Regions from separate parts of the Cytobacillus spartinae genome, predicted to be linked through region 1. Evidence: riboswitches for the same ligand, from Rfam matches in the RefSeq annotation. Region 1 holds a riboswitch; the other holds the start of a gene.
What was found. A riboswitch is a leader RNA that binds a small molecule or an ion and turns the genes downstream of it on or off. The one in region 1 is predicted to bind FMN.
Positions count from the first base shown of each region.

Region 2: it holds a riboswitch for FMN, as region 1 does, so the genes downstream of both, ribD (bifunctional diaminohydroxyphosphoribosylaminopyrimidine deaminase/5-amino-6-(5-phosphoribosylamino)uracil reductase RibD) here and ACFYKX_RS18705 (ECF transporter S component) in region 1, are expected to answer to the same signal.

Region 1 is NZ_JBIACK010000010.1:170,078-181,059, forward strand. It holds gene serA (phosphoglycerate dehydrogenase) at 1-575, opposite strand, end outside; gene ACFYKX_RS18700 (manganese-dependent inorganic pyrophosphatase) at 1,212-2,147, opposite strand; FMN riboswitch at 2,314-2,450, shown strand; gene ACFYKX_RS18705 (ECF transporter S component) at 2,643-3,224, shown strand; gene ACFYKX_RS18710 (ferredoxin) at 3,394-3,642, opposite strand; gene ACFYKX_RS18715 (helix-turn-helix domain-containing protein) at 3,930-4,982, shown strand; gene ACFYKX_RS18720 (RecQ family ATP-dependent DNA helicase) at 4,979-6,466, shown strand; gene ACFYKX_RS18725 (CPBP family intramembrane glutamic endopeptidase) at 6,535-7,146, shown strand; gene ACFYKX_RS18730 (LysM peptidoglycan-binding domain-containing protein) at 7,139-7,819, shown strand; gene ACFYKX_RS18735 (YpbF family protein) at 7,944-8,402, shown strand; gene cotJC (spore coat protein CotJC) at 8,463-9,032, opposite strand; gene ACFYKX_RS18745 (spore coat protein CotJB) at 9,121-9,348, opposite strand; gene ACFYKX_RS18750 (spore coat associated protein CotJA) at 9,381-9,611, opposite strand; gene ACFYKX_RS18755 (CBS domain-containing protein) at 9,757-10,389, shown strand; gene ACFYKX_RS18760 (hypothetical protein) at 10,482-10,880, shown strand; gene ACFYKX_RS18765 (metallophosphoesterase) at 10,977-10,982, shown strand, end outside.
Region 2 is NZ_JBIACK010000008.1:10,958-21,939, reverse strand. It holds gene ACFYKX_RS15635 (undecaprenyl-diphosphate phosphatase) at 1-233, opposite strand, end outside; gene ACFYKX_RS15630 (DUF4870 domain-containing protein) at 568-891, shown strand; gene ACFYKX_RS15625 (hypothetical protein) at 937-1,092, opposite strand; gene ACFYKX_RS15620 (DUF421 domain-containing protein) at 1,123-1,983, opposite strand; gene ACFYKX_RS15615 (DUF1657 domain-containing protein) at 2,005-2,211, opposite strand; gene ACFYKX_RS15610 (DUF1657 domain-containing protein) at 2,298-2,501, opposite strand; gene ACFYKX_RS15605 (PLD nuclease N-terminal domain-containing protein) at 2,733-2,933, shown strand; gene ACFYKX_RS15600 (ABC transporter ATP-binding protein) at 2,933-3,841, shown strand; gene ACFYKX_RS15595 (ABC transporter permease) at 3,838-4,617, shown strand; gene ACFYKX_RS15590 (patatin-like phospholipase family protein) at 4,726-5,580, shown strand; gene ACFYKX_RS15585 (GNAT family N-acetyltransferase) at 5,624-6,121, opposite strand; gene ACFYKX_RS15580 (hypothetical protein) at 6,275-6,478, shown strand; gene ACFYKX_RS15575 (hypothetical protein) at 6,600-7,382, shown strand; FMN riboswitch at 7,478-7,626, shown strand; gene ribD (bifunctional diaminohydroxyphosphoribosylaminopyrimidine deaminase/5-amino-6-(5-phosphoribosylamino)uracil reductase RibD) at 7,774-8,868, shown strand; gene ribE (riboflavin synthase) at 8,871-9,524, shown strand; gene ACFYKX_RS15560 (bifunctional 3,4-dihydroxy-2-butanone-4-phosphate synthase/GTP cyclohydrolase II) at 9,573-10,766, shown strand; gene ribH (6,7-dimethyl-8-ribityllumazine synthase) at 10,806-10,982, shown strand, end outside.

The DNA of each region.
Region 1 (10,982 bases):
TGTTCTAGAACTTCATCTAAGGAGCTATTTTGCACGCCTAATTTACTAGCTCTTTCGTTTGTTAAAAATGGATCAAACACCTGAACATTCATGCCAAATGCTTTCGATCGTTTAGCCAACTCGGTTCCGATTCTACCCATACCAAGAATACCTAATGTTTTTCCATATAGTTCATTTCCAACAAATTCATTTCTTTTCCATTCTAGGTTTTTAACAGATTGATGGGCTTGAGGAATATTTCTCATTAGTGCAGCCATCATAGCAAAGGTATGCTCAGCGGTAGAAATCGTATTGCCATCAGGAGCATTAACAACGATAACTCCGCGCTTCGTTGCTGCATTAACATCAATATTATCAACACCGACTCCTGCTCGAGCAACAATTTTTAACTGAGGCATTTTTTCAAATAATTCTTCGGTTACTTTAGTAGCACTTCTTACTAAAAGAGCATCTATTTTTTCAAGCTCCACCTCAGGATCAGTCACTTTTTTCTCAATGATTACAGCATCTTTATACTCTAACAGGGGCTGTAATCCCTCTGCATTAATTGCATCAGCTACCAATATCTGATACATAAAAAAATCACCCACCCAATAACATCAATTTTCTGACTATTTTACATTAACGAACATTTATATGTCAATTGCAAAAAAATGTTCAGATTTTATGTAAGCGCTTTAAGTTGAATCGTTATAAAACCTTACCGATTTTGTTAAAATTTTTTTGCTGGGAAGTGCTTATATAAAGCAAAAAAAACAGACTAGAAATGTCAGGGGTTGAAAGTGTTGAAGGGGGCATAGAGAACTTTTTCTCTTTACTAAATTGTAGTATGGGTGAGTTCTACTTCAAGTGTTTACCAACGGGGATGGTAATTCAAGAAAAAGACAAACTGCCTGTTTTACAACAATCAGTTCCTCTAGTGGGGATTTACGGAGCCTTTTGGGAAGAATTAGAGGTGAATTTCTCCTTCGACATAAGCTGTTGCTGGGGCTAGTCGGAACTCCTAGTTAAACGCAAATCAAGTGTGTGATATTGGCCTTTTTCGTGTTATGAAAGACATTTCTCTAAAACTTTAGAAGAAATTGTCCTTCATCCATGCTATGAAAGACATTTTTTTGAACTCTTAGAAGAAATTATCCTTCATTACATTATTGAAAAAGACAGTAAAGAAAATCGTGAAACCCGAGTTTCTTCACTGTCTACGTCTCAAATTATGCTCTGCTATTAAAGATATCTGTCAGCACTGGAACGATTTGTTTTTTACGTGATACTACCCCTTTTAAAACAGCAGTATTTTGATTAAGCGTCACTTCATATGCCTCTTCAACGGCATTTGTTGAATTCCCTAGCGCAATGGCAGTAGAATCATTGTTTAGAATATCCGTTACAACAAATAGGAATAAATCTAGGTTTTTTTCTGCAATGATTTTGTTAAGAGCTTCTTCGATTTCTGTTTGTTTTGATAGTACATCATTTACATCTACTGCGTTTACTTGAGCAATTTCTACCTTTTTTGTTCCCATTTGGAACTCTTTGGCATCTAGTGAAATCAACTGTTCAATCGTTTTATCACTTAAATCAGCTCCAGCCTTTAGCATTTCTAGTCCATACTGATCAGCGTCTACTCCCGCAATTTCAGCTAACTCCTTAGCTGCAGCTACATCTTGCTCTGTACAAGTAGGTGATTTAAATAGTAGTGAATCTGAAATGATAGCCGATAACATTAAACCAGCAATATTCTTAGGAACTTCGATTCCATGTTCTTTGTAAAGTTTATTTAGAATGGTTGCTGTACAACCAACTGGCTCTGCGCGATAGTATAGTGGGTCACTAGTTTCAAAATTAGCAATTCGGTGGTGATCAATAACCTCTAACACTTTTACTTGATCAAGGTCATTAGCACTTTGTTGGCGCTCGTTGTGATCCACCAAAATAACGCTATTTACTTCACTAGAAACAGCTTCAACTAAACGAGGAACTTCAGCACCGAATGTTTCTAATGCATATTTGGTTTCCCCGTTGATTTCCCCTAGTCGAATAGCTTCTGAATCTAGACCTAATTTGTTTTTTAGTTCAGAATACGCAATGGCTGAACAAATTGAATCTGTGTCAGGGTTTTTATGTCCAAAAACAAGTACTTTTTCCATGATAATCTCCTTTGAAAATTGAAATATGTATCGTTTTGAATGTTGATAATTTCCTCTATTAATTTACCATAAAACAGACTCAAACCTCAAAAAAAAATCAGTAGCAATTCAACTTCTTTAAAAAAATTGATTTATAAGATATAATAAATCTGAAAAATAAAAATTGGTCTATCTTCGGGGCAGGGTGAAATTCCCGACCGGCGGTGATGAGAAGTTCTTCTCTAAGCCCGCGAGCCTGTTTGTTGGGCAGGATTTGGTGCGATTCCAAAGCCGACAGTAAAGTCTGGATGGGAGAAGGTGGAGGTTCTGCAGGCGTTCAAAAAAATATTTGTTGAACGTTTATTCAAGCGTGCCTTTGTAAACACTCCCTCAAGATGAAAACTTGAGGGTTTTTTAATTGAGTTATTTAGTTACTTAATTAATATTCAAGGTGCCTGATTTTTGCTGAACTTTTCTTCTTAAGGAGATATGGTCCTAAAAAGGAGAGAGGAAAACATGAAAACCCTTAACACAAGAGCTTTAGTAACAGTTGGGATGCTTAGCAGTTTGTCTTACATTTTAATGCTATTAAACTTCCCAATCCCACCATTTCCACAGTTTCTTATGATTGATTTTAGTGACCTTCCTGCATTGGTGGCTGCTTTAATATTTGGACCTGCGGCGGGAATTCTAGTGGAATTAATAAAAAATGTATTGGATTACTTTATGACAGGAAGTGCTACAGGTGTCCCTGTAGGTCATATTGCTAATTTTATAGCTGGAGTTCTATTTGTTGTTCCTACTTACTACGCGTATCAGAAACTGAAAACGAATAAGGGAATGACGTTTGCATTAATTATCGGTACAGTTACAATGGCTATCTTAATGAGTGTTCTAAACTACTTTGCTATTCTTCCAGCCTATACATTTTTCCTGAATGCACCAGCTATGTCTGCCGTTGAAACTAGACAGCTAATCGTAACGGCTATCTTACCGTTTAATATAGTCAAAGGAATTCTGATTTCAGTAGTCTTCTTGTTACTATTTACTAGAATGAATACTTGGATTGTTAAGCAAGAAACATACAAGAGTGCGTAATGCTGTTTTCAAAAAAAAGAAGAATCACTCATTCAAAATGGGTGATTCTCTTTTTTTGTAATTGGTGACCTATTTAGACTAAGTTTTTCTTCATTTATTCAACGACGAGAAAAGCAAACTCCTAGAAAAAACAAAAAATCCCCTTTATGAGGGGATCCTTCAGTATTCTCTATTCAAACTTTAATGCGTCACCATCAAATGATTCGTCAGCAACTTTGATAGAATCAGTTGGGCAACCTTCGAAAGCGTCCATCATATCATCAATTAGTACATCAGGAATTTCAACGATCCCTTGGTTGTCGTCAAGTGTTACGAATGCAATACCTTCATCATCGTAATCATAAATATCTGGTGCAGCTGCTCCGCAAGCACCACATGCGATGCATGTTTCTTTGTCTACAATCGTGTATTTTGCCATGTGAAAAACCTCCCAAAAAATTAAACATTTGTCTTTATAGCATTCCATTATTTCGTGGAAACGCATCCCTCATTTCTTATTGTAAATCTCAATCAACAACTTTTCAATAGAAAAAGTATTGAGAATGCTTATCACACAAGGGTTTTCGCTAAATCAAGAATAAAATAGTGTTCAAATAACAATCATGAATGTTTCATGATAAAATAAGGGTATGTTTTTTGTTTTCCTACAATATTATTACCTTCAGTGTATTAAATATAACAACTTTAAGGTCAGGAGGGAAAAAGGTGGGTATTATTTTACATAAAGTGCTTCTTTACTGTCTGTATAAAATAGAAGGGGAGAGATCCATCTATTCCATTTACCACCTATTAAACGGTAAAAAGTCCTCTCAAACGATCCAGGATGCTCACCTTTTTCAACTTTCTCCCTTTTTTAATACGTACCGTCAAGTAACTAGAAATGACCTTGATGAATTCATTAAGGAGTCTGTACAGGACCAACTATTAATTAAAAGCAATGAACATCACTATATACTCTCTGAAAAGGGCATGGAACTAATTAGGAATCTTTTTACACAATACCCCTTTTTAGAACATTTAAACGGCTGGCAGTATCAAGGCAGTGAACGATTTTGGGAAAGATTGTCCCTATTTGTTCAGGTGGCTTCTAATCTTGCACATAGTGAAACAAACTACTTTCCTATTCAGAGAAATAAACAGGTCCAGCTTTGGATGAAGAATTTTTTAGTTCATACTGATATCAATCGAAAAGAGCTATCTCAGAGACTGTACGATGAATTGGTATTTTGTTTTAACAAAAAAAATGCAATAGACCCATCTGTATTAGTGGTTAGGTTAACAGGGTATAACACGATAGGTCGTACGAAAGAGCAGGCTTGTGAAGTATTGGATATGGAATACAGTTTATATCATTTTCAATTACTGAGCTTATTACATGATATGCAAAAGTGCATTCATGGAAATAAAACTAAATTACCAATTCTTAGTTCAATGGTTGAGGATTTACAGGATGACGTACCGCTTACACATTCAACAAAAAGAACTTATGAATTGATTAGTAGAGGATATACAGTAGAACAAATTGCCATCATGCGTAGATTAAAGAAAAATACGATAGAAGACCATATTGTTGAACTTGCCCTTAATATTAAGGAGTTTGATATTGAGCCTTATGTAGATGGAAATAAACAGGAGAAAATCTTAGAGGCTGCTAAAAAGGTCCCGTCAAAACAATTGAGGTATATTCGTGAATACGTTAAAGAAGCGGATTACTTTGAAATTCGCTTAGTTATAGCAAAAAGTGGAGATGGAAAATGAAAATAGAAGAGGTACTTTACAATCATTTTAAATTTCGAACTTTTAAGCTTGGTCAGAAGGAAATCATTTCCTCTATACTAGATGGTCAGCATACGATGGCCATGCTTCCAACAGGGACCGGAAAATCTCTTTGTTACCAACTACCAGGATATTTACTAAAAGGACAAGTAATCATTGTTTCACCTCTTTTATCATTGATGCAGGACCAGGTTGAGCAAATGAAAATAAGAGGAGAAAAAAGGGTTGTTGCCATTAATTCCTTTTTAAGCTGGCCTGATAAAAGGCAAATTCTTAACAACCTGAATAACTATAAATTTATATATATTTCTCCTGAAATGCTAGGGTTAGATCATGTGTTGGATAGGCTCAAACGTCTTAAAATTGGTTTATTTGTAATTGATGAAGCCCATTGTATCTCTCAATGGGGATTTGATTTTAGACCAGAATATAGGAAATTAGGAGCTATCAGGGAAAAGGTGGGCAATCCATTAACATTAGCTTTAACTGCGACAGCCACATCAGATGTTGTCAGAGATATTGTGAGTTCGCTTCATCTAGAAGATTGGAAAGAACATATCTTCTCTGTAGATCGCCCAAATATCTCAATGAAAGTTGAAACCCTGAACGAAGTCCTGGATAAACAGAGAAGAGTTGTTGAACTAGTCGAATATCTACAAGGGCCGGGAATCATCTACTTTTCTAGTAAAAAGTTAGCTGAAGAAACAGCGGAGTTATTAAAGTCTAATGGAAATAGAAAAGTAATGGCCTACCATGGTGGTTTAGAACAGGAAAGCAGGATTCTAATTCAACAGCAATTTTTAAAGGGTGAATTAGATGTTATTTGTGCTACCAGTGCATTTGGAATGGGGATAAACAAAGAAGACGTTCGGTTCGTTATTCATTACCACATGCCACTACAGATTGAATCCTATCTCCAGGAGATCGGAAGGGCTGGAAGAGATGGAGAGGCTAGTGTTGCCATTCTCTTATATGTTCCTGGTGATGAACAGCTTCCTCTTCAGTTAATCGACAATGAATTGCCTTCTGAAGCCCAAATTGACTGGTTATTTGAATGGATGGGTGAACATGGACATTCCATGCTTGCGCAGTCTGAAGCAGACATACGGTCGTTAGCTGGTTTTACAGATACCCAATGGCGATTAATTTTTGACTATATCATAAATCTTGATTTGGATCAGACCAGTTTAAAAGAGGGTCTTAATAACTTTAAAATCTTCATTCAAAATAGAAATACCATTAAGCGGAAAAAAATTGCAGAGGTAAAAAATTGGACACAATCTACTGAATGTCGAAGAGAAAAAATCTTGAAATATTTTGACGAACAGAAGAAAATGGAGATAACCAATTGCTGTGATAGATGTGGGATTCAGTTTGAACAATATAACAAAAGAGAGAAACTAGATCAGGAACCCTCATTTCAATTTCATTGGAAAGATTACTTATCGGCTATTCTTAAGAAGTAATGTAAGTTAGTGTGTATGAGGCTACCAGCATAGATTTGGCAGAACCAATAAAATAAGAGAGCGCAAATATGAAGAATAAATACAGTGACTTAATTAATGACCTTAGCGATCGTGAGCTAATTTTCCACCTTATGGCCACACAAATTTTGTTAGTGGTTATATCTTTTATTCTTGGAATTTTTCTATTCGAAAGTTTTACAGAATTTGATAGTCTTTTTGTTTGGACAGACCCTACCATCTTATATGTTGGAGGACTAGCTGGACTACTGGTAGTGCTTTTAGATATAGGTCTAATGAGAATTCTTCCAAAATCTTATTATGATGATGGTGGGTTGAATAAGAAACTGTTTGCAAACAAAAGTATTTTACAAATTGCTTTAATTTCGATAATGGTTGCAACGACAGAAGAGATTTTGTTTAGGGGAGTACTACAAACCCACTTTGGCTTGTTCGTATCTAGCATTATTTTTGCACTCATTCATTACAGGTACCTGTTTAATTGGTTTTTATTTACTAATATTATCGTGTTAAGTTTCTTTATTGGTTATATTTATCTATTAACAGGGAACCTACTTGTGACCATTTTTATGCATTTCGTTATAGATTTCTTACTTGGTATAGTGATTAAGTTCTCTAACAAAAAGAAGCTTGATGAACAGGAAGTGATAGAACATGAATAACGATGAACAAAATCGAGATCAAGCAGAACGATTGAGGAATAAGATTGAACAAATAAAGGAGAAACCTAGGTCTTCAAGAGCATCCAAAAAGCTTCCGCCACGTAGCGAAGTTCATAACCAAAAGCGTAAGAAAACAAAGTGGAAATTAAAATATCCAATCATTCGTCTCCTAGTTTTATTCTTTATTCTATTGCCAATCATCATTTTTAGTATCTATACCTATAATGAAAAACAGAGATTAGGTGCTGACAATATTGTGAATAGTGATACTGGTGGATACGAACGTGTCGATATAGAAATAGACGAAGAGGCTGAAAGCAATGGTGAAGAGGAAACAAATAAGGAAACGGAAGAAATAGAGGAAACAGAATCAAATAAACAAACTGAAGTTGAAAAAATTGATACAACTACGGAAGAACAGGAAGGAACCACATCCCAAACTAATTCTGGTTCATCTACTGATGATACGAGTAAAAATGAAGAGAGTAAGGACAACCTTGCTGCTGAAGAAAAAGTAATTCATCACAGAGTACAAGCAAACGAAACGCTTTTTAGAATCGCAATGAAATACTATAATTCTCAAGCAGGTGTGGAGATTATAAAAAAAGCAAATCATCTTCAAGGAAATGAAATTCAAGCAGGGCAAGTCCTTGTTATTCCTATAAAAAATTAAAAACGACCTTTTATGGTCGTTTTTTTATCTTTTTAAAAGGGTTGTACATATATACAGGGACATGCTCATAAATTTTATTATGGATATCTGAATTGAAGTTTAAGGAAAAGGTGTTGAATGATAAATGGAATCAGCCATTATTTTACTTGATGACCGAACCGATCAAGCAACGAAACAAATGTTAAATAAAGTAGTCGAGAAGAAAAGAAAGTTTGATACATTCAAATACAGACATCTACTTGCCATGTGGGCCACTGTGTTTACTTCTTTTATATACTTTTATTATATCTACAAAACTGTCATGATTCCTTACTCCTATTCTTTTGCCTCTATGTTCTCTGCCTATGTAAATAACTCGATTAATTTCTATATGATTGTCTTTGTTGTTGGACTGTATGGATTAATGAATTTGTTAAGGGAGAAACGGGAAAAATTCGAGAAGGAATATCATGCATTAAGATGTGAAATCATTGATAAGAGTAAAGATTTGTGGAAACAAGAGGAGCAATGGAAAAACCGACATCTTGTGTTTGAAATGATGAAGAAGAATTATGATATTAACTTGTATCATGAAAATAAATGAGTCGTACCATAAAAACGGACCTCTAGGGTGAGCCTAAAGGTCCAAGAATTAAGTATATGATTAGAAAAACTTTTTCTTGTCTCTTTCTTCCTTGAGAATCTCTACTGCTTCCCTAAATCGTTGAGAATGAATTATCTCTCTCTCTCTTAGAAATCTTAAACCATCATTTAAATCAGGATCGTCACTCATATTTATAATCCACTGGTAGGTTGCTCTTGCTTTTTCTTCAGCGGCAATATCCTCGTATAAATCAGTTATTGGATCTCCTTTTGCTTGAATATATTCAGCAGTAAAGGGATTCCCTGCTGCATTATGGTAGAACAATGCGCTGTCATGATTCACATAGTGAGGCGCTAACCCCGCTTCTTTTAGCTGTTCAGGAGTAGCATCTTTTGTTAGTTTATAAATCATCGTTGCGATCATTTCTAAATGTGCAAATTCCTCTGTACCAATATCCGTCAATAAACCAATCACTTTATCAGGAATGGTATAACGCTGGTTTAAATATCTAAGGGCTGCTGCTAATTCACCGTCTGCACCACCATATTGCTCAATTAAGTATTTAGCTAGTCTAGGATTACATGTACTTACTTTTACGGGGTATTGTAATTTCTTCTCATAAACCCACATACTCTTTTTATCCCTCCTGAATTCTTGAATTTCAGTTCTTCTGGATGTTTATCGTAAGAAGTAATTTAGGGACATGAGCAAAGTGATTTTATACTTGCCATGGCCATGGTGCGTCATCCCAGTTCCATGGGTAACCTGAATAACTATGACCGTATTGCATTAATGGACCATAGATTGGTTCAATTGCTTTTACAAGCTTTTTGCGTTCCTTAGCATAGTGATTAAATTGTTTAATTGCTTCCAAATCTTCATTGTGGGTATCTAAATATAGAGTTAACTCTACAAGAACAAAATCAACTGCTTGTAGCTGTTCCATTAGGGTATAAAACTCAGGTGGTAATTGTTTTTTCACGTAGGATACCCCCCTTTTGTCTTTTCGTATGGATTGTAATAAGGGTCATAAAAGGGTTTCCATAAGGTTCCTTTTTTGAGTGCTTCCATTGGAGGGAACTGCGGTAAGTTTGGCGGTTGAAATCCAATATATAAATGTGGGGGAGTAGAATATGTCTTAGTTTGAATGGGTTTGCAAGGATCGTATGGACTTATATAAGGATGGTAAACCTTCTTAGGTGTATTCATGAAAGTCCTCCTTTCTGTACGTCATTACAAACGTATGTCGGAGTTGTAAAAAACATGTCACATTATTACTGTTTAATAGGAGGATTTTAATATCTAATTGTGGAATATTTATGTATAGCTTGATTCTAACTATGAGGTGATTAGCATGTTTGTAAAAGGCATTATGATTCCAAAGCACAAGTGTTACACGATTGAGCAGGATCAATCTTTAGCTACAGCTTTAGAAAAATTAGATGCTCATAAGGTAGACGCTCTACCTGTACTTGATGACAAGCAATATGTTGGGATTGTTACGAAGTATGGAATTTACGAAAGTTATTTCACGTCGAACCTTTCGAAGGACGAGTTTCTTCAGAATACGACAGTTTCAGAAGTGGCGACTCATCAAGAGAAATTCTTAGAAGGTAATGAGATATTTGAAAAAACATTATTAGATTTGAAGGACTTCCCTCTACTTGCTGTTGTAGATGAAAATCGTAAATTCTTAGGTGTAGTAACACGCTTTGATGTTCTAGATCAATTCCAATCAGCATTTGGAACTCATCGTTCGGGAATTCGTATTGCCTTTACTTCCGTAGAAACAGAAGGAAGAATTGCACGTCTCGCAGAAATTGCTCATCATTTCCATGAACATATTATTTCTCTAGTAACGTTTGATGAAACGGATAAATTAGTTCGTCGAATCGTAATGAAGGTAGAGAAGAATGATAATTTTGATAAGTTTATTAAAAAGCTAGAACAATCTGGATTCCGTATTCTAGATATTCACGAAGATTAATATGAGTAACACAAGCCTTTTTTAAAAGGTTTATTCTAAAAGAGTGAAAGTATCCAAGCCCCTCTCATACATTGGTATGGGAGGGATTTTTAATGTTTAAAAAAATAATAAAATTAATGATCGGCTTTTTTTGTGGTTATTTTTATATAAAGTGGATGCCCATTTCATTCCCTTTCACCTTGTCTGATTTAATCGTTGAATATGTATTAAATCCTATCGAGTTTTTTGCGGCAACCATGGTTTTTTTTATTGGATTTATTGTTAATGCAGAACTGATACGAGGAGGAGTTGAACAAACCGTATTGCTCATTCATAAAAAGAAAATTCAACTAGTAGAGTTCCTTACAGCATCATTCGTTCTACTAAGTTTTATTATTTTATTCTATACAGCTATTTGGCAAACACTTGCTTTTTTTAGTTTTTCTCTAATATATGGTATTATTTCAGTAGATTTCAAAAAGCTTAAGTTTGTTGAAGCAACAGAAAAGTAAAAAAATAAGTAAGTGTAAATCAACAGCTGATGAACGAGTGATAGGGCTAGACTCTTCATTTGCCTTTTATAAAGTTCTGCACTAACAGGAGGATTTATGGGA
Region 2 (10,982 bases), on a different contig from region 1:
ATTAACATCGAGAGCTTTCCAAAAGGATTTTTAATTATTTTTATGAGCTCGTCCTTATATATGACGAGTACAGCCAACAATGTGCCTACATGAAGCATAGTGTCAAGGAATAGCCCCGCTTCATCTAAACCAAATAGATGTCTTCCTAAGTAAAGATGACCAGTACTTGAAATCGGAATAAATTCGGTAAGTCCCTGAATAATCCCAAGTATAAAAGCTTCTATTTTAGACATCATCATGATCACCCTCTCTTAAAGTTGTCCTATAAAAAATGTATTCAGAGAGGTGAAAACAAGAACATATTCTATATAAATAAAGGCTCTTTTTATAAACTTTATTGCTTGAAAAAACTTTGATCTGTTTTTAAAACCGATTAAAGTGCTGTTTTCTTTGTTTTGGGGAGAAAAGATGTCACGAAGCAGCATAGAAGTCGTGTTTTAATAAGTGAAGACAGCTTAAATATACGATACAAATATTTAAGGACAGTTTGAAACCTTTTACAAAAAGGAACGTAAATAATAGTATAAAATGAGGAACCATCTTATTTATTAAAAGGGGGAACAAAAAATGCCAACAAACGAGGATCGAATGCTGGCTGCAGCGATTTATGTAATAAGCTTCTTTACTGCTTTTATTGGACCAATCATTATTTGGATTCTAAAAAAAGATCAATCATCTTATATTGACTATCACGGTCGCGAATATTTAAACTTCCTAATCTCCTACACAATATATTCGGTTATTAGTGTGGTATTAATGTTAGTTTTAGTAGGATTCTTGCTTATTTGGGTAGTAGGAATTTTAGGATTTATATTTACCATTATTGCCGCGGTAAAAGCATATGAAGGGAAAGAATATCGTATCCCGTTAACCTTCCGTTTAATTAAATAATTCAGAAAAATAGGGCCAGGCTCCTACTAAAGTAGGGGCCTGGCCCTATTTCCATAACCGACTTACATATATTTGATTGCCGTTAATTTGACGATGAATAATTGGGTGGTCAAATAGGTTTCTATCCACTTTTGTTTCTTTTTTTCTAGGTCGTACATTTATGCCAAAAACATTTTCAATATAGTCTTCTTGCCTATACAATTCCTTAATCCCCCTGTAGTAATACCTTTTCTAATTAGTTAAGTATGGAGATAATTTCTTGATGACATCATTCATCTTATCCGCATTCTTGTTGTACATATTTTTAGCACTTTGGTTTTCAGTAGAAAGCGCAAAAACTTCAAGGTCAGCTTGGCATTTCTTAAGCATAGCCATCAAGAGAGGCCTTTCCTGAGGAGAAGGAACCTTGAGCATGTCGTCATAAACGTCAATGGTTAACTCACCGTAAGAATCTATTTGTGCAAGATAAACATTGTCGATTGAAACACCAAGCTTGTCCAACTCCATATCTAACCATTTGCTTGTTTGTCCAGTTGCATTAAGAGCGTCGTTAAGAATCTTTCCGTCCATGATAACGGAGATCGGTGCCTTTTCATTGGGCATATTTAGTTGAACATCTTTTGGTGTAAGCGGTTGGGACTCGCGCTTTAAAAACACACTAATATCTCCTCGAGGCTCCAAAAGAGCAAACTCTACATCTGCTGTTTTAAATATATTTTTTTGCCGTAGTAGTGAAGTGAGTTCTTCAACAGAGTACCGCTCTTTTTGTAAGTTTTCCTCTAATATCTTTCCATCCTTAATGACAATCGTGCTTTTTCCTTCAATAAACTCACGAAATCTCTTATTTTTTAGAGATAAAATATCTGTTAATACCGTGACGCCTGCAAATATAGACACACCAATAAGTCCGTAAAGAATATTACTTTCAAGTCCAGTAACTACTTCTCCAGCAATGGTGCCAATTGTAATTCCAGCAACATATTCAAAGAAGCTTAATTGTGCAATTTGTTTTTTACCCAACATCTTTGTTAGGAAAAACAAAACAATAATAAATAAAAAGGATCGTAGGACAACATCAACCCACCCAGGCATTTCACTCACCTCAAAAAGGATTTAGGACCCTTTATACTCGGGTTCCTCTTGTTCAACCTCCGTTAATCGAATCTGTAAGTCTTTTTTTATTTCTCCAATCGTCATCATCGTCTCATGGAATGTTATTGATGCAGATTCTTCCTTTGCATTTTGAGCAAGAGAAGACAGCTGGGCTTCAATTCCCTTAATCGTTGATAAAGTTTGTTTTATATTGGATGCGACTGTCATTAAACATCTTCCTAAATATAATTTTATGGTAGATAAAAACGATTATAATAAAAAAATTTATTAAAAGGCTGGCAGTAGCCAACCTTCTAGTCTCTGTATTGGGGTTCCTCTTGCTGGATTTCCTGTAGTCTTGGTTCAATGCTGTCAATAATCGATTGTGTTTGCTGAGCAGCTTGTTGGTACAGCTGCTTTGCACTTTGGTTTTCAGTTCCTAAAGCAAATGTTTCAAAACTAGCTTGAGCACTTTTAAGGCCCGCAATGGTTTGTTTAATCTGAGTAGCTACAGTCATATTCAGCCCTCCATTCTTTCCTTAGTCCATTTACAAAAAATAGTATGAGTTAATAGGTAAATTCCATTCATCTCCCAACTGGTATTTAATTCCAAAAACTTCAAGCAATTCAAATTAAGTTTTTAATAAACTTGATTTCTTTTAAAAAAAACAAAATTTTTCTGAACGATTTTCGAACGTCGTCCGTCATATATACGAAATCATGATTGTTATAACGTGGAGGGATTTATAATGGAAGAACTTTTAAATATTAACTGGGCAATTATTCTACCGATCATTGTCATTCAATTGATTGTAATGGTTGTGGCTTTAGTGGATTTAATTCGAATCGAAGCAACGAATGGTCCGAAATGGATGTGGGCGCTATTAATTTTATTCTTTAGTCTATTAGGACCGATTCTTTACTTCGTTCTTGGAAGGAGAAATAACTAATGTCTGTGATACGTGTCGAGGGTTTGACGAAAAGTTTTCAAAACCTTGAAGTGATCAAATCACTAGACTTTGAACTTCAAGATAAAGGTTGTTTTGCTTTGCTGGGGCCAAATGGAGCAGGCAAAACTACAACGCTTAGAATGTTAGCTGGATTAATGAAGCCAACGTCAGGTTCAATCACTTTTGATGGAATGTCCAAAAATGATGATATTCGAAAGTTAATAGGCTATCTTCCTCAATATCCTGTCTTCTATGAATGGATGAGTGGTAGAGAGTTTCTAGAATATGTAGGAGTGCTTGCTGGGCTTACAAAGAAGGAAGCAAAGGAACGTACTATTGAACTTTTGGAATTAGTCGGAATCTCAGAAGCCAAAAATAGAAGGATTGGCAAATATTCAGGTGGTATGAAGCAACGATTAGGAATCGCTCAAGCGATTATCCACCGTCCAAAGCTCGTCATGCTTGATGAGCCGGTTTCAGCCCTAGATCCATTTGGCCGAAGGGAAGTATTAGAACTCCTTGAAAAATTGAAGAAAGAAACAACGATTCTTTTTTCAACTCATATTTTAAATGATGCCGAGGAAGTTTGTGAGGAAATCTTATTCCTTCACAATGGCAGACTAGTTGAAAGAGGAACGATGGAAGATTTACAGGAAAAATACCAGCAGGGAAAAATTGACTTGGTATTACGAGAACGTACAGAGGAGTTTGTTCAGGTATTTTCAGGAACAAATTGGCTGGGTTCATACTCAATAGAGGGCAGAAAAGCAACGTTTTTTGTAGAAGATATTGAACAAGCAAAAATGGCCATTTTAAAAGAAGTATCAGGGAACAATTGGCCACTAATAAAATTTGAGATTAGTAGAATGAGTCTAGAAGATGTGTTTATGAAGGTGGTGCAAAAATGAGTCAGTGGTTTACTCTATTACAAAAAGAATTGTTGGAAATGACTAGAAATTTCAAATGGATTTGGGTTCCGATCACATTTATTTTACTTGGAGTTATGGATCCTTTATCGACGTATTATTTGCCACAAATTCTTGATTCAGTAGGTGGTTTACCAGAGGGGACAGTTATTGAAATTCCAACACCTTCTGCAGCTGAAATTTTAATGATGAGTATTGGTCAATACAATATGTTAGGTCTATTAATCATTGTTTTAACATCAATGGGGATTATTGCTAATGAGAGGAAAAGTGGAGTTGCTGGGCTAATTTTAGTAAAACCAGTTAAATATAGCTCATACATTACAGCAAAATGGACTGGGGCTCTAATTTTATTATGGGTATCCTATTTTATAGGATTTTTGGTCTCCTGGTATTATGTGGGAATTCTTTTTGACTGGGTTCCATTCACAGATTTTATTAAGAGTTTCTTTGCATTTGGGATTTGGCTTTCTTTAGTTTTAACGATAACCTTGTTCTTTAACGCATTTTTCCAATCGCCGGGTGTCGTAGGGTTTATTTCTCTAGGTGTTGTCATTGTATTGAACCTGGTAAGCAGTATGCTCTCGCATCTTATGGAATGGAGTCCAGCTCAAATCTCATCATATATTGGAACATTTCTGATGACAAACTCTTTTCCGGATGAAATGCTTCCGGCTATTATAGTGACTTTTATTTCCATGATTTTGTTAGTAGTTGGTTCCATTTATGTGTTCCAGAGAAAAGAACTTGCATCCTAGTAGATGGTTAGTCACACACCAAAACGAAGATATTCAGATTACTACCATTATTAAAAGTAGGTTGTTAAAATAGATTAGACCATTATTCCAAATAAATAGAAAGGGAGTATGGATGTGTCTAATCAAACGGGTCTTGTTCTTGAAGGCGGAGGCATGCGCGGTGTTTACACTGCCGGTGTCTTAGAATATTTTTTAGAAAAAGAAATCTTTTTCCCGTATGTAATAGGGGTGTCTGCAGGGGCTTGTAATGCAGCTTCCTATTTGTCTAAGCAGAAAGGGAGAAATAAAACAGTTAATATTGACTATATAAAAGATCGTCGATATTTATCCTGGAATAATTATTTCAAAAGACGTGAGTTATTTGGAATGGATTTTATTTTTGATGAAATTCCACACAAACTAGTTCCCTATGATTATCATGCTTTTTATAGTAATCCAACTGAATTTGTCATCGGAACAACTGATTGTTTGACTGGAGAACCAATTTATTTTGGAAAAAAGGATTATGAAAAGGATGTATTGACCGTTTTAAAAGCGTCTAGTTCTTTACCTTTTGTAGCCTCGGAAATAAAATTCAAGGATAGAATCCTTTTAGACGGTGGAATTAGCGATTCAATTCCCATTAAGAAAGCTGAAAAAGATGGGTTTAAGAAGAACATTGTCATCCTAACAAGAAATGTAGGATACACGAAGCAACCATCTAAATTTCATTTTTTCGTTAAAAAGAAGTACCCACATTATCCGAAGCTCCAAGAAGCGATGATCAACCGCTATCAAAAATATAACGACACGATTTCTTACCTAGAACGTGAGGAGCAAAAAGGAAATGTGATGATCATTCGACCTCAACATCCAGTGGAAGTGGGCAGAATGGAAAGAAATCCTATAAAGTTGGAAAGATTATACCAACAAGGCTATCAGGACGCCCAAAACCTAAAGGGGAAATTACTTGAATGGTTATAACCGGTTCATCCTATGAGGATGACCGGTTTTTCCTTTAAAGACGTTATTCTCCTAACCATTTATACATGTAAAACTCATCCTCTGGAACACCATCAATGATAAGTGAACCTATCTTTTCCCCTTCAATCATAAAGCCCATCTTCTTATAAAGATGTAATGCCGCTTCATTTCTTTTGATAACGGTTAGTTCCAATCTTTTTAATTTCTTTTCTCCAGCCCAGCGAAAGACTTCCTGAAAGAGATTTTTCCCGACTCCCATCCCACGATAGTCTGCATGGATGCCTACTACAATATAGGCAGAGTGTTGTGTTCTTCTAACCGTGTTTCCAAGAACCATCATATACCCAACAAGTTGATGGTCCTTTTCAGCTACAAAAATCGTAGAGTTAGGATCTTTTAGGAACCGTTCTATTCTCTGTCTTTCTTTCTCCTCTGAAGAATCACGTTCTCCCCCTTCAAATAACATGAACCCAGATTCATCTACATGCTTTAATAATGGAAGGAATTGACCCGCATCCTCAAGTGTTATCTCTCTAATCATATGTTCACCTCTTTAAATTTGTAATAGGTATCAAAAGTATATGTTTTTACCTATCTATTCGCAATCAAAATAATAGAAAAAATATACAAATCTAGCATTTTTAAAAACCAAAACGAATAAAGTATAGAAAGAATCCATCGAAAGGGGATTAATATGTGGCAATGGATCTTAATTATACTTGCACCTTTTATTGTATTGGCTCTAGTAGAAGAAACGGTTCAAGGCTCTGTTCATAGATATGTTAATGGACCATCAAAACTAGAATTAAAAATGAAAGTATATGCTAAAAAGTTAATTACTAAATCAAAAGAGACTTTTACAAAGATAAAACGAAAGAAACATAAGGAAAAAGAGTAATTTACTTGTGTTGTGATAACTCCTTTTGTATTAGTTATCAAATAATGTAAGCACTTTTTTTAGAAAACCTAAGAAAGCCCACTATGAAAAATAGTTATTTATAAAAATGAGGAGAACGAAAATGAATATTCAGCAATTTTATCAACAGGCTGCGAATGTTTCCTTAAATGCTAGTTTAGCTTCGTTTATACCTCCTATCATCATTTTAACGTTAGGAGTGTTGGTTCTTCCAAATGGAAATATCATATTATTTATACTGCCGTTTCTGCTATACAGTTTTTTCTGTTATCAATCCTATTTACTTAATAAGGAACGCTCGTTAGGAATTCATCCATATCATTTAGTAAAGGAGCTGGAATTCACATCTTTGTTAGATCAACAAAATCTCCTCTTCTCGTTTATGCCTGCACCGTCATTAAGAATGGTTTTCTTCCACACTACAGGTCAATATGGGGGAGAACTTAAGGATGTAGAATACTCTGGGTATAGGTGGTTTTTACCTTATTTTGCTGATAAAAGGCTTCCAAGAAATTATGGTTTGTATAACGATCAGCAGCAGTTACTGGCAACGTTTAAAAGAAAAGGTAGAAAAATGATAGTCATGGATTCAGAAGAGGAACGTATTATTACCTTACTTTGGTCTAACCATAAGGTATGTTTGATCGAACCGAGTCACACCAAAATAGAAATTGATTCCGCAGCACTTTATATCGATTCAAAATATTACAATGAACAGGGTTCTATGATTGCTCGTGTGCGAAAAGGCTTAATGCCTCTAGAATGGGGAAAAGTATTCAAAGACAGCAATACGCCTGTTTTGTCTTTCGACAAGGATACAACACTACAAGAGAAAATGATCATTTTCTCTTCATTGATATTTCAATACAGTTATTCCAACCATTAAATCTTAAACGTATTGTTTTTTTATAATTTATAAATTTACAGATATAATATTTGTCGATTAATCGGTTTCATGCTATTATTCACTTAATCGAATAGGATTTCCTTCGGGGTAGGGTGAAATTCCCAACCGGCGGTGATGAGGGTTCGTCCTCTTAGTCCGTGACCCGGTTTCATGTTGTATGAAAACGGTGGATTTGGTGAAATTCCAAAGCCGACAGTTAAAGTCTGGATGGGAGAAGGAAAAAGTAGCTTGTGTTAAAAATATTGATTTTTAACGCTTATTTAGTCATGCTTTATTACCCCGTACTTTTTTAAAAGTATGGGGTTTTTATGTTGCAAATGGATGAAAAATGGAGAATACATAACAGCTAAAGGAGGTAATGGTTACGGATATTCAAGATTTAGAATACATGCGTCTTGCAATCTCTTTAGCTCGTGCAACAATCGGCCAGACGAGTCCAAACCCTAGTGTGGGTGCAGTTCTGATTAAAGATGGTCGACTGATTGGTTCGGGTGCCCATTTAAAAGCAGGTACGCCTCATGCAGAAGTTCACGCGATTCAAGCTGCAGGTGAGAACGCAAGAGATGGCATTTTATACGTTACACTAGAGCCTTGTAGCCATTTTGGAAAAACACCGCCTTGTGCTGACCTTATTATTAAGTCAGGAATCAAGAAAGTATTTGTGGCCACACTTGACCCAAACCCCCTTGTAGCTGGTAATGGAATTAAAAAGCTAAAAGAAGCGGGAATCGAAGTTCATGTCGGTCTAGGGGAAGACGAGGCTAAAAAGCTAAATCATTCATTTTTTCATTTTATAAAAACAAACACTCCATTTGTAACAATAAAAGCTGCCGTCTCTTTAGATGGAAAGACTGCAGCGAAAACAGGTGATAGTAAATGGATTACCTCTCCAGAATCCAGATTAGATGTTCACCAGTTACGTCATGAGCATGACGCGATACTTGTAGGTATCAACACGGTTTTAAACGATGATCCTCTCCTGACCACCAGACGACCCCAAGGTGGAAAAAACCCCATTCGTATTGTTTTAGATACGCATCTAAAAACACCTATTCATTCACAGTTGGTTCAAGATCAATCTGCCAAGACCATTATTTTTACTAGCAAAGATGTTGATTCTAAGAAAGTAGAAGAATTAACTGGTCAAGGTGTTGAAATTATCTCTTTTCATACAACGAATATACCGATAAAGGAAATGTTAAAAGTACTTGGGGAAAAGAAGATTATGTCCCTTCTTGTAGAAGGTGGTTCTGAGATTCATGCATCCTTTATTGAAGAAGGAGCCTTCCAGCAAGTGATTCTTTATATAGCCCCTAAAATTATTGGTGGAAGGTCTGCGATTCCATTTGTAGGCGGAGAAGGACCTGAGCTGGTGGAGTACAGCAAAAAACTTGAATTTGTATCGTTTGAAAAGGTTGGTCCTGACTTAAAACTTATTGCGAAACCTCTTGTAGAGGAGGATTAGAAATGTTTACAGGAATTATCGAAGAATTAGGAACGATTAAAAAGATTTCCAAACAAGGGAACACCATGGTACTTAGCATAGCTGCGAAGAAAGTGACCGAGGATCTTAAGTTAGGGGATAGTATTGCAGTGAATGGTGTCTGTTTAACGGCAACAGACTTTAGCAAAGAGTATTTTCTGGTAGATGTTATGCCTGAAACATTTAAGAGTACATCCCTATCGTCATTAAAGGAAGGAACCCTTGTTAATTTGGAGAGAGCCATGTCATCCAACGGACGATTTGGAGGTCATTTTGTAACTGGTCATGTTGACGGAATCGGACAAATTATTAAAAAAACTCCGAAAGAAAATGCTATATATGTTGATATAACCCTCCCTAAGGAATATAGTCATCTGACTATATTAAAAGGGTCAGTTGCAATCGATGGAACTTCTTTGACCATATTTGGATTAACCGATCGTCAACTAACGGTTTCCATTATTCCGCACACGGCAAATGAAACCGTACTAGGGCTTAAAAAAGCAGGCGATATTGTAAATTTGGAGTTTGATATGATTGCTAAATACCTTCATTCGTTTATATCTAAAGATAAAAGTGAGAGTAATGGCTCAACAGGGATTTCAAAAGAGTTTTTAAAAGAAAATGGTTATTTATAATGTTTCTAGCTATTATGAACCAGAGCCTAAAAGAAAGAGGTGTCTTTCATGTTTAATACGATAGAAGAAGCGATTAAGGACTTAAAAGAGGGTAAGATAGTTATCGTTTGTGATGATGAAGATCGCGAAAATGAAGGAGACTTTGTTGGTATTGCAGAGTTTGTAACTCCCGAGATGATTAATTTCATGGCAAAAGAGGGAAGAGGACTCATTTGTACACCAATTGAAGAATCACTAGCTGAAAAGCTGGATCTGAGTCCAATGGTTGAAGTAAATACAGATAGCAAAGGAACAGCATTCACTGTGAGTATTGATCATGTCGATACAAAGACGGGAATTAGTGCATTCGAAAGATCTTATACAATTGAGAAATTAATGAACGAACAAGCAACTGCTAGTGAGTTCTCCCGTCCGGGACATATATTCCCGTTAGTTGCAAAACAAGGTGGGGTTCTAAGAAGAGCAGGGCATACTGAAGCGGCCGTAGATTTAGCGAGGCTTTCTGGAGCGAAACCAGCTGGAATCATTTGTGAAATCATGAATGATGATGGCACAATGGCCCGTGTAGATGATCTTACTGTTATAGCGGAGAAGTTTGACTTAAAAATGATTACCATAAAGGATCTAATCGAATATCGCTTAGATCATGATTCCTTGATTAAAAAAGAGATTGAAATTCAACTTCCTACAGAGTTTGGTGATTTTAAAGCTGTTGGTTTTACCAACACATTAGATGGAAAAGATCATATGGCCTTAGTAAAAGGAGAAATTACTGCTGATGAGCCTGTTCTTCTGAGAGTTCATTCTGAGTGCCTAACAGGTGATGTATTTGGTTCATACCGTTGTGACTGTGGACCTCAGCTAGAAGCAGCCCTTGCGCAAATCGAACAGGAAGGAAAGGGAATTCTTCTTTATATGCGTCAAGAAGGAAGAGGAATTGGTTTGCTTAACAAGTTGAAGGCCTATAAGCTCCAAGAAGAAGGTTACGATACAGTAGAAGCAAACCATAAGCTCGGATTTAAAGATGATTTAAGGGACTATGGTGTGGGTGCCCAAATATTAAGGGCGCTTGGTGTTAGAAAAATGCGTCTGCTCACAAACAACCCTAGAAAAATTGCTGGGTTAGGTGGTTATGGCTTAGAGGTAGTTGAACGAGTTCCGCTCCAAATGCCAGCAAAAGAAGAAAATGAAAAATACTTACAAACGAAAAAATCAAAGTTAGGACATTTACTTTCATTTTAATAATCCCATAATAGATGACCAAGAGGAGTGTATGATTTTATGAAAAAAGTATTAGAAGGTAATTTAGTAGGAACTGGCTTAAAGGTTGGAATTATTGTTGCACGTTTTAATGAGTTTATTACAAGTAAGTTACTTAGTGGTGCTGAGGATGCTCTAAAGCGCCACGGGGTAAATGATGAAGATGTAACCGTTATGTGGGTACCAGGTGCATTTGAA